One region of the Streptomyces sp. NPDC051907 genome, then DNA from elsewhere that is predicted to be linked to it. Evidence: riboswitches for the same ligand, from Rfam matches in the RefSeq annotation. Region 1 holds a riboswitch; each other region holds the start of a gene.
The links. Region 1 has a riboswitch for thiamine pyrophosphate ahead of AB0M39_RS17370 (thiamine ABC transporter substrate-binding protein). Riboswitches for the same ligand answer to the same signal wherever they lie in the genome.

Region 2: linked by a shared signal. The riboswitch ahead of thiO (glycine oxidase ThiO) and the one ahead of AB0M39_RS17370 (thiamine ABC transporter substrate-binding protein) in region 1 are both predicted to bind thiamine pyrophosphate.
Region 3: linked by a shared signal. The riboswitch ahead of thiC (phosphomethylpyrimidine synthase ThiC) and the one ahead of AB0M39_RS17370 (thiamine ABC transporter substrate-binding protein) in region 1 are both predicted to bind thiamine pyrophosphate.

The regions. Positions count from the first base shown of each region.
Region 1 is NZ_JBFAYB010000028.1:37,035-41,792, reverse strand. It holds gene AB0M39_RS17375 (iron ABC transporter permease) at 1-1,264, opposite strand, end outside; gene AB0M39_RS17370 (thiamine ABC transporter substrate-binding protein) at 1,321-2,418, opposite strand; TPP riboswitch at 2,487-2,608, opposite strand; gene rlmN (23S rRNA (adenine(2503)-C(2))-methyltransferase RlmN) at 2,639-3,745, opposite strand; gene AB0M39_RS17360 (phosphatidate cytidylyltransferase) at 4,084-4,758, opposite strand, start outside.
Region 2 is NZ_JBFAYB010000026.1:13,372-18,129, reverse strand. It holds gene AB0M39_RS16505 (thiazole synthase) at 1-409, opposite strand, end outside; gene thiS (sulfur carrier protein ThiS) at 416-616, opposite strand; gene thiO (glycine oxidase ThiO) at 634-1,812, opposite strand; TPP riboswitch at 1,810-1,922, opposite strand; gene AB0M39_RS16490 (hypothetical protein) at 1,974-2,315, shown strand; gene AB0M39_RS16485 (FAD-dependent oxidoreductase) at 2,515-3,687, shown strand; gene AB0M39_RS16480 (Rv2175c family DNA-binding protein) at 3,730-4,095, shown strand; gene thiE (thiamine phosphate synthase) at 4,245-4,758, shown strand, end outside.
Region 3 is NZ_JBFAYB010000014.1:33,213-37,970, forward strand. It holds gene AB0M39_RS11250 (SsgA family sporulation/cell division regulator) at 1-137, shown strand, start outside; gene AB0M39_RS11255 (YibE/F family protein) at 399-1,757, opposite strand; TPP riboswitch at 1,830-1,964, shown strand; gene thiC (phosphomethylpyrimidine synthase ThiC) at 1,957-3,750, shown strand; gene AB0M39_RS11265 (hypothetical protein) at 4,149-4,758, opposite strand, start outside.

The DNA of each region.
Region 1 (4,758 bases):
TCGTCCGTACGACGAAGGGGACGCCGACCAGCGCCTGTGCCAGCGGCACCAGGATCCAGGTCGCCCGCAGATCCAGCGGCGGCTCGTCGAGCGTGATCAGGAAGCCGAAGCCTACGGTCACCGCGGAGACGCCGAGCGGCAGCATGAGCAGCGCGTCGAAGCCGCGTACGAGCCGGCCGGCCCGCCGGGTCAGCGCTGCCGCGGCCAGTCCGCCGACGACGAGCGCTATAGCGGTCGCGACCAGCGCGTACTCCAGGGAGTTCCACACCGCTTCGATGGGCGGCACCAGGAACGCCCCGCCGCTCACGTCCATCTCGCCGAGCGCCCGGTAGTAGCCGAGGCCGTACCCGTCGGGCCCGTCGAAGGAGCGCTCGACCAGGACGCCCAGCGGCACGAGGATCAGCAGCACGATGGTGAGCAGCACCCCGCCGAGCAGCGCCCACTGGCCCGGGCCGCGCGGCCGGCGCGCGGTCTGCGCCGGGTCGACCAGCCGCAGTGCGCTCTCTCGGCGCCGCACGGTCCACGCGTGCACGGCGAGGATCGCGCCCACCGCGGCGAACTGCGCGATCGTCAGCACGGCCGCCGTGGACAGGTCCAGCAGCTGGGCGGTCTGCCGGTAGATCTCCACCTCGAGCGTGGAGAACGTCGGTCCGCCGAGGATCTGCACGATGCCGAAGGAGGTGAAGGTGAAGAGGAAGACCATCAGGGCGGCGGCGGCCACGGAGGGCCCGAGCGCGGGCAGCGTCACCCGCCGCCAGGCCGCCAGGCGCCCGGCGCCCAGCACGCGGGCGGCCTCCTCCTGACGTGGGTCGAGCTGCGACCACAGGCCGCCCACGGTCCGTACGACGACGGCGTAGTTGAAGAAGACGTGGGCGAGCAGGATCGCCCACACCGTGGTGTCCAGCCGTACGCCCCACATCTCGTCGAGCAGCCCGCCGCGCCCGAGCAGCGCGAGGAACGCCGTGCCGACGACGACGGTCGGCAGGACGAACGGCACGGTGACCACCGCCCGCAGCAGCTGCTTGCCGGGGAACTCCAGCCGGGCGAAGACGTACGCGCCGGGCAGGGCGATCAGGAGGGTGAGCGCGGTCGAGGCGAGCGCCTGCCAGGCGGTGAACCACAGGACGTGCAGGATGTCGGAGCGGCCGAGCACCTCGCCGATCCGGCCGAACTGCCATACCCCGTCGATCTGGAGGCCGCGGGCGACGATCGCCGTGACGGGGTAGGCGAAGAAGACCGCGAAGAACGCGACGGGCCCGGCCATCAGCCCGAGCCGCGCCGCGCTCCCGCGCGGGGATCTCGTCCCTCGGGGGGACTTCGTTACTTCAGGACGAGCGAGGACCATGACTGGATCCACTGCTCACGGTTCTTGGCGATCTTCTCCGGGTCCACGGTCTCCGGCTGGTCGACGACCACGCCGTGCTTGGCGAACAGCGCGGGCAGCTTCGCGTCCTTGAGCACCGGGTTGACGAACATGTTCAGCGGCATGTCCTCCTGGAACTGCTTGCTCACCAGGAAGTCCAGCAGCGCCTTGCCGCCCTCCTCGTTCTTCGCGCCCTTGAGCAGGCCCGCGAACTCGGTCTGGCGGAAGCATGTGCCGGTGGCGACGCCCGTGGGCGCCTCGGCCGGCTGCGGCTCGGAGTAGAGGACCTCGACCGGCGGGCTGGAGGCGTAGGAGACGACCAGCGGGCGGTCCCCCTTGGCCTTCTTGCCGCCGGCGGAGCCGGAGAACTCCTCGTTGTACGCCTGCTCCCAGCCGTCGACGACCTTGACGCCGTTGTCCTTGAGCTTCTGCCAGTAGCCCTCCCAGCCGTCGTCTCCGTAGGCGGCGACGGAGCCGAGCAGGAAGCCGAGGCCGGGCGAGGAGGTCGCGGCGTTCTCGACGACGAGCAGGTCCTTGTAGGCGGGCTCGGCCAGGTCGTCGAAGGTCTTCGGCGGTGCGAGCTTCTTGTCGGCGAAGTACTTCTTGTCGTAGTTGACGCAGACGTCGCCGGTGTCGACGGGCGTGACGCGGTGCTGTCCCCTGTCCAGCTGAGCCGCGTCGGCGACCTGGTCCAGGCCCTTGGCCTCGTACGACGTGAACAGGTCGTTGTCGAGGGCGCGCGAGAGCAGGGTGTTGTCGACGCCGAAGAAGACGTCGCCCTGCGGAGAGCCCTTGGTGAGGATCTCCTTGTTGAGGGCTTCGCCGGCGTCCCCGCTCTCGAGGACCCTGACCGTGTAGCCGGTCTCCTTGGTGAAGGCCTTCAGCACGGCGGGGGAGGCGGCGAAGGACTCGTGGCTGACCAGGGTCACGGTCTTGGACTTCGTCGAGGAGCCGGCGTCCGACGAGTCCTTGGACTCGCCTCCGCAGGCGGCGAGCGTGCTCACGCCCAGCGCCGCGGCCAGCGCGGCGCCGACGATCTTCTTGGTACTGCTCACTGAGATTCCTCCTGGAGTGACCAGGAAGAGACGCGGCCCTGCTCACGGAAGTGAGCAGGGCGCAACAGCTTGAGTGGTGACCGAACTTCCTACCCAGAATGACCTGGGCAAGGTTCAGAGGGTCTGCGACCAGTGCTCTTTCAGAGCTGTGCCGCACTCTCAGCGCTGTGGCGCTCCCCTGTCGGAATATGCAGATGTTCGAGCCCAGATTACATGGGCCCTACCTCTCCGAAGCGGCCAGCTGACCGCACGCTCCGTCGATCTCCTGGCCACGGGTGTCACGGACGGTGACCGGCACTCCGTGCGCGGCGATGGCCTCCACGAAGGCCTTCTCGTCCTCGGGCCGCGAGGCGGTCCACTTCGACCCCGGCGTGGGGTTGAGCGGGATGAGGTTCACATGGACCCTCTTGCCCTTGAGCAGCCGGCCCAGCAGGTCGCCTCGCCAGGCCTGGTCGTTGATGTCCCTGATCAGCGCGTACTCGATGGAGATCCGGCGGCCGGACTTCTCGGCGTACTCCCACGCGGCGTCCAGGACCTCGCGGACCTTCCAGCGGGTGTTGACGGGGACCAGGGTGTCGCGCAGCTCGTCGTCCGGGGCGTGCAGCGAGACGGCGAGACGGCACTTGAAGCCCTCGTCGGCGAACCGCAGCATCGCCGGGACCAGACCGACGGTCGAGACGGTGATCCCGCGCTGGGAGAGCCCGAGGCCGTCCGGCTCGGGGTCGGTGAGCCGGCGGATGGAGCCGACGACCCGCTTGTAGTTGGCGAGCGGCTCGCCCATTCCCATGAAGACGATGTTGGAGAGCCTGGCGGGCCCGCCGGGGACCTCGCCGTCGCGCAGGGCGCGCATGCCGTCGACGATCTGGTGCACGATCTCGGCGGTGGACAGATTGCGGTCGAGCCCGGCCTGCCCGGTGGCGCAGAACGGGCAGTTCATCCCGCAGCCGGCCTGCGAGGAGATGCACATGGTGACCCGGTCCGGGTAGCGCATCAGCACGGACTCGACGAGCGTGCCGTCGTGCAGCCGCCACAGGGTCTTGCGGGTGGTGTCGTCGTCGCACGAGATGTGCCGGACGACGGACATCAGGTCGGGAAGCAGCTCGGAGGCGAGCTTCTCGCGCGAGGCCGCGGGGATGTCGGTCCACTGGGCCGGGTCGTGGGCGTACCGCGCGAAGTAGTGCTGCGACAGCTGCTTGGCGCGGAACGGCTTCTCGCCGATCGCGGCGACGGCGTCCTTGCGCTCGGCGGGCGTGAGGTCGGCGAGGTGCCGCGGCGGCTTCTTGGCTCCGCGGGGCGCGACGAAAGTGAGTTCTCCGGGCTTGGGCATGGTGGTACCAGTGTCGCAGAAGGATTCTCGTGGCCTGGGGCTGCGGTCCGGCGGGGTGGGCGTCCGGGCGGGCCGGCCGTTCTCGAGGGGCCGGCAGTGGGCCCAGCCCCGGAGCGGTTCTGGCTGGCCAGCGGGCCGGACGCCCGATGCGGCCAAGCCGAGCCGGCTCGGCTGCCGGCTGCGCGGGCGTGGCCAAGCCCTCATCCGCACTGGCCGGAACGAGCCCATGGGGTCGCCGATGTTGCCCGCGGGGCTTCCCCGGTGACTCGTCCTGGGGAAGCCAAGAAGCCCTCTACCGGCAGAGACGCTGGTAGAGGGCTTCGCGACAGCGTGCCGGATCAGCCCGTGCCGACGAAGACCACCATCAGCAGCCACACCACCGGCGCCGTCGGCAGCAGCGAGTCCAGCCGGTCCATGATCCCGCCGTGGCCCGGCAGGAGCGTGCCCATGTCCTTGATGCCGAGGTCCCGCTTGATCATGGACTCGCCCAGGTCGCCGAGCGTCGCGCTGACCGCCACGGCGAGGCCGAGCAGCAGGCCCTGCCACCAGGCGCCGTCGTCGATGAGGAACTCCATGCACAGCGCGCCCGCCGCCATGGCGAACGCCACCGCGCCGAGCAGGCCCTCGCGGGTCTTGCCGGGGCTGATGCGGGGGGCGAGCTTGTGCTTGCCGAAGCGCCAGCCGACGGCGTACGCGCCGGTGTCGCTGACCACCGTCAGCACCAGGAAGGTCAGCACCCGCCATGAGCCGTCGTCCGCCGTGAGCATCATGGCGACGAACGTCGCCAGGAAGGGGACGTAGAACGCCGCGAAGACGCCCGCCGTGACGTCCTTCAGATAGCCCTCGGGCGGCTCGGTCATCCGCCAGACCAGCACGGCGAGCGCCGTGAGCGCCATAGCGACCCACGCGCCCTCGGCCCCGCGCACATAGCCGGCCACGACCATCGCCGCGCCGCCGACCGCGAGCGGTACCAGCGGCGCCTTGATCTGCTTGCGCTCGTCGAGCCGCGAGGT
Region 2 (4,758 bases), on a different contig from region 1:
GGTCGTCGTTCGTATACGGAAGGACGGTGAACCCCTCGTCGACCAGGGTCTCCGCCGCGTCCAGCAGCTCGATCGGATCGGGCAGCAGCGTGCGCTCGTCCGCGACGACCTCGAGCTTGACCCAGTCCGTGCCGAGCGCCTCGCGCGCGAGGCGGGCGGTGAGGACGGCCTCCCCGGCGGTGAAGCAGCCCGCGGTGTTGGGCAGGAGGCGGATGTTCAGCCTCTCCAGGACGGAGAGCACGGAGCCCCGCACGGTCGGGTCGACGCGGCGCATCGCGACGGTGGTGAGCTCGGCGCCGCTCGCGACGAGGGAGCGTTCCAGCACGTCGAGGCTTGGCGCCCCGCCCGTGCCCATGATCAGACGGGACGAGAACTCCGTGCCGCCCAGGACGAAACGGTCGTCGGCCATGGCTGATCAGCCTCCCTGCACTGCGGTGAGGACCTCGACCCGGTCGCCGTCGCCGAGCCGGGCGCCGGCCCACTGGCTGCGCGGGACGACGGTCTCGTTGAGGGCGGCGGCGACCCCGGAGGGCGCCGCGGTGAGCGTGGCGACCAGCGTGTCCAGCGTCGTGCCGGCCGCGACGTCGCGTGGCTCTCCGTTCACTGACACGGTCATACGAGTCACTGACACGGTCATACGAGCTGCTCCTGACGTACGGGGGAGAAGCGGCGGGGAGTGAAGGGGCGGGCCTCGTCCGGGAGCTCGCCGGCGACCAGCGCGTGCGCCATGACGTCGCCGGTGAGAGGGGTGAGCAGGACGCCGTTGCGGTAGTGCCCGGTGGCCAGGTGCAGGCCGGGCAGCGTGGTCGGGCCCAGCAGCGGGGCGTTGTCGGGGGAGCCGGGCCGCAGCCCGGCGCGGGTCTCGGTCAGGGGCAGCTCGGTGATGCCGGGCACCAGCTCGTGCGCGTCGCGCAGCAGCTCGTACACCCCGCCCGCGGTGACCGTGGTGTCCCAGCCGAGCTCCTCGCTGGTCGCGCCCACGACCAGCTCGCCGTTCTCGCGCGGCACCAGATAGACATGGCTGCCGCGCACCACGGCCCGTACGGTCCGCGACAGGAAGGGCGCGTACGCGCGCGGCACGGTCAGCCGCAGCACCTGCCCCTTCACCGGCCGTACCGGCGGCAGCACGGCGTCGGGCACCCCGCCCAGCCGGCCGCTGAGCGAGCCGCCCGCCAGGACCACCTGGTCCGCTGCGAGCTGCGTTCCGTCGGTCAGCACCACGCCCGCGGCGCGGTCCCGTACCACCGAGAGCCGCTCGGCCCAGCCGTGGCGGAACTGCACCCCGGCCCGCTCGCACGCCACCGTCAGCGCCTTCGCCAGCCGCCGCGGGTCGACCTGGTGGTCGCCGTCCACCCGTAGCCCGCCGCGTACGCCGGGCGCGAGCATCGGCTCCAGGCGACGGCACTCGCGGCCGGTCAGCCACTCCGACTCCAGCCCGGACCGGCGCTGGAGTGCGTGCAGCTCCCGCAGGTGAGCGCGGTCGTCGGAGTCGAGCGCGACGGCGAGGGTGCCGCAGGCGCGGTAGCCGACCGGCTCGCCGCTCGCCTCCTCCAGCTCGGCGACGAAGGCGGGGTAGCGCCGCGCGGACTCCAGGTTGAGGCCGAGGAGCGTCTGCTCGCCGTAGTGGAGCTCGGTGACGGCGGCGAGCATGCCGGCCGCGACCTGAGCCGCTCCGCCGCCCGGCTCCGGATCGGCGACGGTGACGCGCAGTCCGCGCTGCGCCGCCCGCCAGGCCGTGACCAGGCCGATGATTCCGCCCCCGACGACGAGGACGTCGGATGAGTCTTCGGATGAGTCTTCGGTACGAGGCATGGGCGTCCAGCCCCTCCCTTCGCCGGCATGACCCGGATCAGGTTCGTACGGTCGGAGGCCGCCCAGCCTCCCTCTCAGCCCGGTGCGTCCGGGCTCCCGCGAGTGCTTTACGGTGGCCACCCTAACCCCAGGCCCCAACTGTCAGTAAGGGAGCAGCCGCTGTGGCGAAGTCGCTCGACGGACTCGTACTCTCCCCGGTCGCCGACCAGGCTCCGGGCCAGGTGGGCACGCGGACCCGGTTCGCGTACCACGAGGCACAGGGGAGGATCTGGGCCGAGTACGAGGGCGGCGACGTGGTCCGCGGACACCTCGTCGGGACGCGGGAGGGCGACCGGCTGGACTTCCGTTATGTCCAGTTGAAGACGGACGGCGGGACGTCCTCGGGGCACTGCGTGTCCACGGTCGTCGAGCTGGCGGACGGGCGCGTGCGCCTTGAGGAGAGCTGGGAGTGGGAGTCTCAGGAGGGCAGCGGGACCAGCGTCGTGGAGGAACTCCCTTCCTGACGGATCGTCAGATGCGTAAGGTGATCGGGTGAGCGAGCGGCAGCAGGAGACAGAGCAGCGGACCGACCCGGCGCCGGACTGGCGGGCCGAGGCGTCGGAGCGGCGGACCGACCCGGCACAGGGCCGGCAGTCCGACCCGGCGGCGGAGCAGGGCGCCGCCGCGCCCGGGACGCGGCGGATCGTGGTCGTCGGCGCGGGCATGGCCGGCGTCCAGACCGCGGTGGCCCTGCGGGAGAAGGGCTTCACCGGACCGGTCACGCTGATCGGCGCCGAGCCCCATCAGCCGTACGACAGGCCCCCGCTCTCCAAGGCGATCCTGCTCGGCAAGGCCGAGGACTCCGCCTTCGAGGTCGACTTCGAGGACCTCGACGTCGAGCTGCGGCTCGGCTGCGAGGTGACCGGCGTCCGCCCCGCGGCCCACGAGCTGGACACCGAGGCCGGCCCCGTCCCGTACGACGTCCTGGTCATCGCCACCGGCGCGGAGCCGATCACCCTGCGAGGCTCCGAGGGCGTCCCCGGCGTCCATCTGCTGCGCACGGTCGACGACGCCGCGCGGCTGCGGCCCGTCCTCGCCGAGCAGCACGACGTGGTGGTCGTCGGCGCGGGGTGGATCGGCGCGGAGTTCGCCACGGCCGCCCGCGAGGCGGGCTGCGCGGTCACCGTGGTCGAGGCCGAGGAGCGCCCGCTGGCCGGCGCCCTGCCCGCGGAGGTCGCCGCCCCGATGGCCGACTGGTACGCCGAGTACGGCGTCGAACTGCTCACCCACGCGCGCGTGGCCGACGTCGAGCCCGGCGCGGTGCTCCTCGCGGACGGCCGGCAGCTCCCCGCCGGCGCGGTGGTCGTCGGCATCGGCGCGCGGCCCGCGACCGCGTGGCTGGCCGGCTCCGGCGTCGAGCTGGGCCCGGACGGCGCAATCACGGCGGACGATCATCTGCGCACCTCGCAGCCCGACGTGTACGCGGTGGGGGACTGCGCCTCCTTCCCCTCCGGCCGCTATGGCGAGCGGCTGCTCGTGCACCACTGGGACAACGCCCTCCAGGGGCCGCGCACGGTCGCCGCCGACATCGTCGCGGGCGACGGCGGGACCTCGGAGGCGTACGACCCGGTGCCCTACTTCTGGTCGGAGCAGTTCGGCCGGTTCGTGCAGTACGCGGGCCATCACGCGGCCGCCGACACGACCGTGTGGCGCGGCGACTCCGCCGGCGAGGCGTGGTCGGTGCTCTGGCTGCGGGAGGGCGTCCTGGTGGCGCTGCTGGCCGTGGGGCGGGCCCGTGACCTGGCGCAGGGCCGCAAGCTCATCCAGTCCGGGGCGCGGCTCGATCCCGAGCGCGCCGCCGACCCGGCCGTCCCTCTGAAGGCCGCAGCTCTGTAGGCCCGGCTACCCACTGTCAGTCCGGGATGGCACGCTTGTCCTGTGACCGAGATTGACGCAAAAACCGATGCTCTCGTCCCCGCCTGGCTCTACCTTCCCGACATCGCGGAAATGCTCGATGTCGAGGTGACACGCGTACGGCAGCTGGTCAAGGAGGGCCAGCTGATCGCCGTGCGCCGCGGTGAGAACCGGGCGCTTCAGGTGCCTGCCGCCTTCATCGACGGCGACAAGGTGGTCAAGGGCCTCGCCGGGACCCTGACCCTTCTGAGGGACGACGGCTTCACCGACGAAGAGATGCTCGAGTGGCTCTTCACCCCCGACCCGACCCTGCCGGGCACGCCCGCGCAGGCGCTGGGCGAGAATCGCGGCACGGAGGTGAAGCGCCGGGCTCAGGCGCTCGCCGTCTGACGTCCTCAGAGATTCCGACGTTCCCAGGGGCCTGAGCACCCTGGACACTCCGGCGTCCCTGGACACCAGGGACGCCGCCAGCTGCGGTGTGCGTGCCGGGGCTGCCTGGCCCCTGCCCGCACACCGCCGACCCAACGGGGGAATTGCCCATGTCCACGGCCCGCGCCGCGTTCTCCGACGCCCGGCTCTACCTCTGCACGGACGCGCGCAAGCGGCAGGGAGACCTCGCCGCGTTCCTCGACGCCGTCCTCGGCTCCGGGGTCGACGTCGTGCAGCTGCGCGACAAGGGCATGGAGGCGGGCGAGGAGCTGGAGCATCTGGAGGTCTTCGCCGACGCCTGCCGCCGCCACGGCAAGCTGCTCGCGGTGAACGACCGCGCGGACGTGGCGCACGCCGTCGGCGCCGATGTGCTGCACCTGGGCCAGGGCGATCTGCCCGTCCCGGCGGCCCGCGCGATCCTCGGGGACGACGTGGTGATCGGCCGCTCCACGCACGCCGAGTCCGAGGCCGCCGCGGCCGCGGCCGAGCCCGGCGTGGACTACTTCTGCACCGGCCCCTGCTGGCCCACCCCGACCAAGCCCGGACGGCACGCCCCGGGACTGGACCTCGTGCGCTACACCGCGGCGCTGGAGACCGACCGCCCGTGGTTCGCGATCGGCGGCG
Region 3 (4,758 bases), on a different contig from region 1:
GCGCGGCGCCCCTGGTGGCCTTCCTCGACCGCACCGACAAGCTGGTGCCGCTGGGGCAGGAGCGCACGCTCGGAGAGTTCGAGGGGAATCTGGAGGAGGCGCTCGGTCGCATCCTCGCGGAGGAGAACGCGGGCTGACAGCTTCTGTCCGCGTCCTGTTCCGATCCGCTTCTGATTCGCTGCCGATCCGCGCCGTGCGACGACCGGACCCGCCCGCCGCCCAGCCGCCTCGCCCGTCTGCTGTGCTGCCGCCTTGCCGTCCTGGCCTCTTGGCTTCTGACGCCCGTCGCGTTCGACGCGTGCGCCCGGTGCGCCGTCGGCTTCTGGGAGCCTCTGTATCTCCCGCGCACGCTATAGAGCCCTCGTAGCCCTGATAGCCCTCGTCGTCCTCATAGCGGCCTACTTCTTACGACGACGCCCCTTGCCGGTCCGTACAGGCGCCGAGCCCCCCGCTCCCGCTCCCGCTGCCGCCGGCCGGTCCGCCGAGACGACCAGCGCCGCGAGCACCGTGGTCACCGGCACCGACGCGACCAGGCCGATCGACCCGATCAGGGTCCGTACGATCTCCTCCGCCACGAGCTCGCTGGTGGCCACCGTCCCCACGCTGCTCTGCGCGATGGAGAACAGCAGCAGAAGCGGCAACGCCGCGCCCGCGTACGCGAGTACGAGCGTGTTGACGACGGAGGCGATGTGGTCGCGGCCGATCCGGATCCCCGCCCGGTACAGGCCGCGGGGACCCATCTCCGGGTTGGCCTGGTGCAGCTCCCACACCGCGGACGTCTGCGTCACCGTCACGTCGTCGAGCACGCCGAGCGAGCCGATGATGACCCCGGCCAGCAGCAGGCCGCTCATGTCGATGTTCGGGAAGAGCCCGTGGATCAGCCCGGTGTTGTCGTCCGTGTTGCCGCTCAGGCTGGCCCAGCCGATGAAGAGCGAGCCGAGCAGGCCGATCAGCAGCAGCGAGATCAGCGTGCCGAGGACCGCCACGGAGGTGCGGGCGGACAGGCCGTGGCACAGATAGAGCGCGATCAGCATGATGGCGCTCGCCCCGACCACCGCGACGATCAGCGGATTCGAGCCCTGCAGGATCGCGGGCAGGATGAACAGGGTCAGCACGGCGAACGAGAGAGCCAGCGCGATCAGCGCCATCACCCCTCGCATCCGCCCCACCAGCACCACCGCGAGCGCGAAGATCCCTGCCAGCAGCGCCATGGGGAACTCGCGGTCCACATCGGTCACCGAGTACTGGAGATCGCGGGGCGCGTCGGGCGCGTAGGCCACCACCACGCCCTGGCCCTCCTTCAACTGCCGTGGCGCGTCCGGCTGGACGACCTCGATGAAGGTCCGCCCCTTGTCCTTGCCGGTGGTGACCTCGATCGTCGCCTTTCCGCAGTCGGCCTGCCGGGCGTTGACCGCCTCGCGCCCCTGCGGCGTGGAGCCGCCGCCGGTCGGCGGCGGCTGGGCGGCGTTCACGTCCTTGCAGTCGATCTTCTCGACCTGCACGACTCTGCCCTGCTCGGTCTGCCGGTCGAAGCCGACGCCGGTCCGCTCGTGCGCGGGCGCGCCGCCCGGCCAGAGCACGACGAGGCCGACGACGACCGCCGTGGCGAAAGGAATCAGCACCGCCGCGATGACCTTGCGGAGGTGCTGGGAGACCGGTGCGGCAGGGCCATGGCTATGCGAGTGGCCATGGCCATCGGTGTGCCCGTGGCCAGGCTGCTGGGGCGGCTGGGGCGGGGGCGGCGGGGAAGCGGTCACCGACAGATCATCGCAAGAACGGAAGGGGCCCTACTGTTCAGCACGCCAAAGATGACGCTAGCGTGGGGGCACCTTTGCACACGCGGGAGCTCGGAGCACCGGGCTGAGAGGGCGCTGACCTCCGTACGAGCCGTATGGAAGCCGCTGCGTCGACCGCCGAACCTGTTACCGGGTAATGCCGGCGTAGGGAGTAGGTCTCATGACCGTTCAGGATGCACGCACGCCTGCCTCGAATCAGAGCGACGAGGGCGAGAGGACGCCCGGCTGGCACAAGGGCTACGTCCAAGGCTCGCGCCCCGACCTCCAGGTGCCGGTCCGGCAGGTGCACCTCACCAATGGCAAGGACGTGACGCTGTACGACACGTCCGGCCCGTACACCGACCCGAACGTCGAGACCGACGTCCGGCGCGGTCTGGCCCCGCTGCGCGAGAACTGGATCATCGGTCGCGGCGACACCGAGGAGTACGCGGGCCGTCCGGTCCGCCCCGAGGACGACGGCATCAAGCACACCTCGCCGCGCGGCGGGCTGCGCAATCTCGACGCGGTCTTCCCCGGCCGTCCGCGCCAGCCCCGCCGTGGCCGCGACGGGCAGGCGGTGACCCAGCTCGCGTACGCCCGCCGGGGCGAGATCACCCCGGAGATGGAGTACGTCGCGATCCGCGAGAACGTCTCCCCCGAGGTCGTGCGCGAGGAGATCGCCGCAGGCCGGGCGGTGCTGCCGGCGAATGTGAACCACCCGGAGATCGAGCCGATGATCATCGGCAAGCGGTTCCTGGTGAAGGTCAACGCCAACATCGGCAACTCCGCGGTCACCTCCTCCATCGAGGAGGAGGTCGAGAAGATGACCTGGGCGACGCGCTGGGGCGCGGACACCGTCATGGACCTCTCCACCGGCCGCAACATCCACACCACCCGCGAGTGGGTGCTGCGCAACTCCCCCGTGCCGATCGGCACCGTGCCGCTCTACCAGGCTCTCGAGAAGGTCGACGGCCGGGCCGAGGAGCTGACCTGGGAGATCTACAAGGACACGGTCATCGAGCAGGCCGAGCAGGGCGTCGACTACATGACGGTCCACGCCGGCGTGCTGCTGCGCTACGTCCCGCTGACCGCGCGCCGCAAGACCGGCATCGTCTCGCGCGGCGGCTCGATCATGGCGGCCTGGTGCCTGGCGCACCACAAGGAGTCGTTCCTGTACGAGAACTTCGAGGAGCTCTGCGAGATCCTCGCCTCGTACGACGTGACGTACTCCCTCGGCGACGGTCTGCGGCCCGGCTCGATCGCCGACGCCAACGACGAGGCGCAGTTCGCGGAGTTGCGCACGCTCGGGGAACTCAACACGATCGCCAAGCGTTTCCATGTGCAGACGATGATCGAAGGACCCGGTCACGTCCCGATGCACAAGATCAAGGAGAACATCGACCTCCAGCAGGAGATCTGCGAGGAGGCCCCCTTCTATACGCTCGGCCCGCTCACCACGGACGTGGCCCCGGCGTATGACCACATCACCTCCGGCATCGGGGCGGCGATGATCGCCTGGTGGGGCACGGCCATGCTCTGCTACGTCACGCCCAAGGAGCACCTGGGCCTGCCCAACCGCGACGATGTGAAGACCGGCGTCATCACCTACAAGATCGCCGCGCATGCGGCGGACCTGGCCAAGGGGCACCCCGGGGCGCAGGAGTGGGACGACGCGCTGTCGGACGCGCGCTTTGAGTTCCGGTGGGAGGACCAGTTCAACCTGGCCCTCGACCCGGACACGGCACGGGAGTTCCACGACGAGACGCTCCCGGCGGAGCCCGCGAAGACGGCGCACTTCTGCTCGATGTGCGGCCCGAAGTTCTGCTCGATGAAGATCAGCCGGAGCATCACCGAGCAGTTCGCCCCTGACCTGGCGGTATCGGCTTCGGAGGCGGAGGTCGAGGCGGGGATGCTGGAGAAGTCGCGGGAGTTCGCGGCGAGCGGCAACCGCGTCTACCTGCCCATGGCGGACTGACGCCAGGGGGCGCTGACGAGCGTCGCCGCCGGCGTGCGTCGGCATCGGCATGCGTCGACGTCGGCGGGGCGCGGGACGTCCTTCGCCGTGTGCTGCTGCGTGCCGGGTGCCGTCGGCTGACGAACAGCGGGTGGCGCCGAGGCCTCAGCCCGAACGGGGCCTCGCCGCCCATCCGCCCGCCCGCCCGCGCGGGCAGGCGGCTTGCGGACGCGCCCGCAGCGTCGCCGACGACTTCCGGGTCGATCGGCGCCTCGGCAGCCCGCATGGCCCCTGGGCCGCGCGCCGGTCGATGGCCCGCCGCTCAACGGCCCGTCGGTCAGCAGCGCGTCCGTGAACGGCGCGTCGGTGACCGGCCTGTCGGCGAACGGACCGTCGGTGAAACGGCCTGTTCGGTCGGGTCACTCCGGCTGGTGCTCGGGGCCGCCGAAGTCGGGGCTGGTGAAGTCCGGGCTGGTGAACGTGGGCCGCTGGCCGGCCGTCGAGCCCTCGCTCGGGCTGGAGTAGTCCGGGCCGCTGTAGCCGACCTTCGGGATCCGGCTCACATGGCGCGGCGGAGCCGTGGACGACGGGTCGGCGCTGGGGTCCGCCAGCGCTGCCCGCAGAAACGGCAGCATGCCGCGCTCCAACAGGGCGTGCCGCCAGGCCTCCTTGGCGCGGGCGAGCTCGTCGGGCAGCTCGCCCGAGAGGCTGTCGGCGGCCGGTACCTGGGTCGCGCCGTTGCGCAGGGCGGTGAGCAGCAGCCCTATCGCGGCGACGAGTATGCCCGCCGCCGTGACCGCTCCGAAGAACCAGCCCGCCGTGAGGAGGGTCTCGGCGAAGGAGGGCGTGGGGCTGAGCATTTTCAGTATGTAGCCGACCAGCAGGAAGATCACCGCTGCCGTGCCCGCCAGGACGGGCGCCAGCACGGCGACTATCGCCGCGAATCCCGCGCCGCCGCTGTCGGCGGCCTCGCCTATGGACGGCGCCAGCACCGAATTGCGCACGGACTCGGGCGCCGAGGGCGAGCGC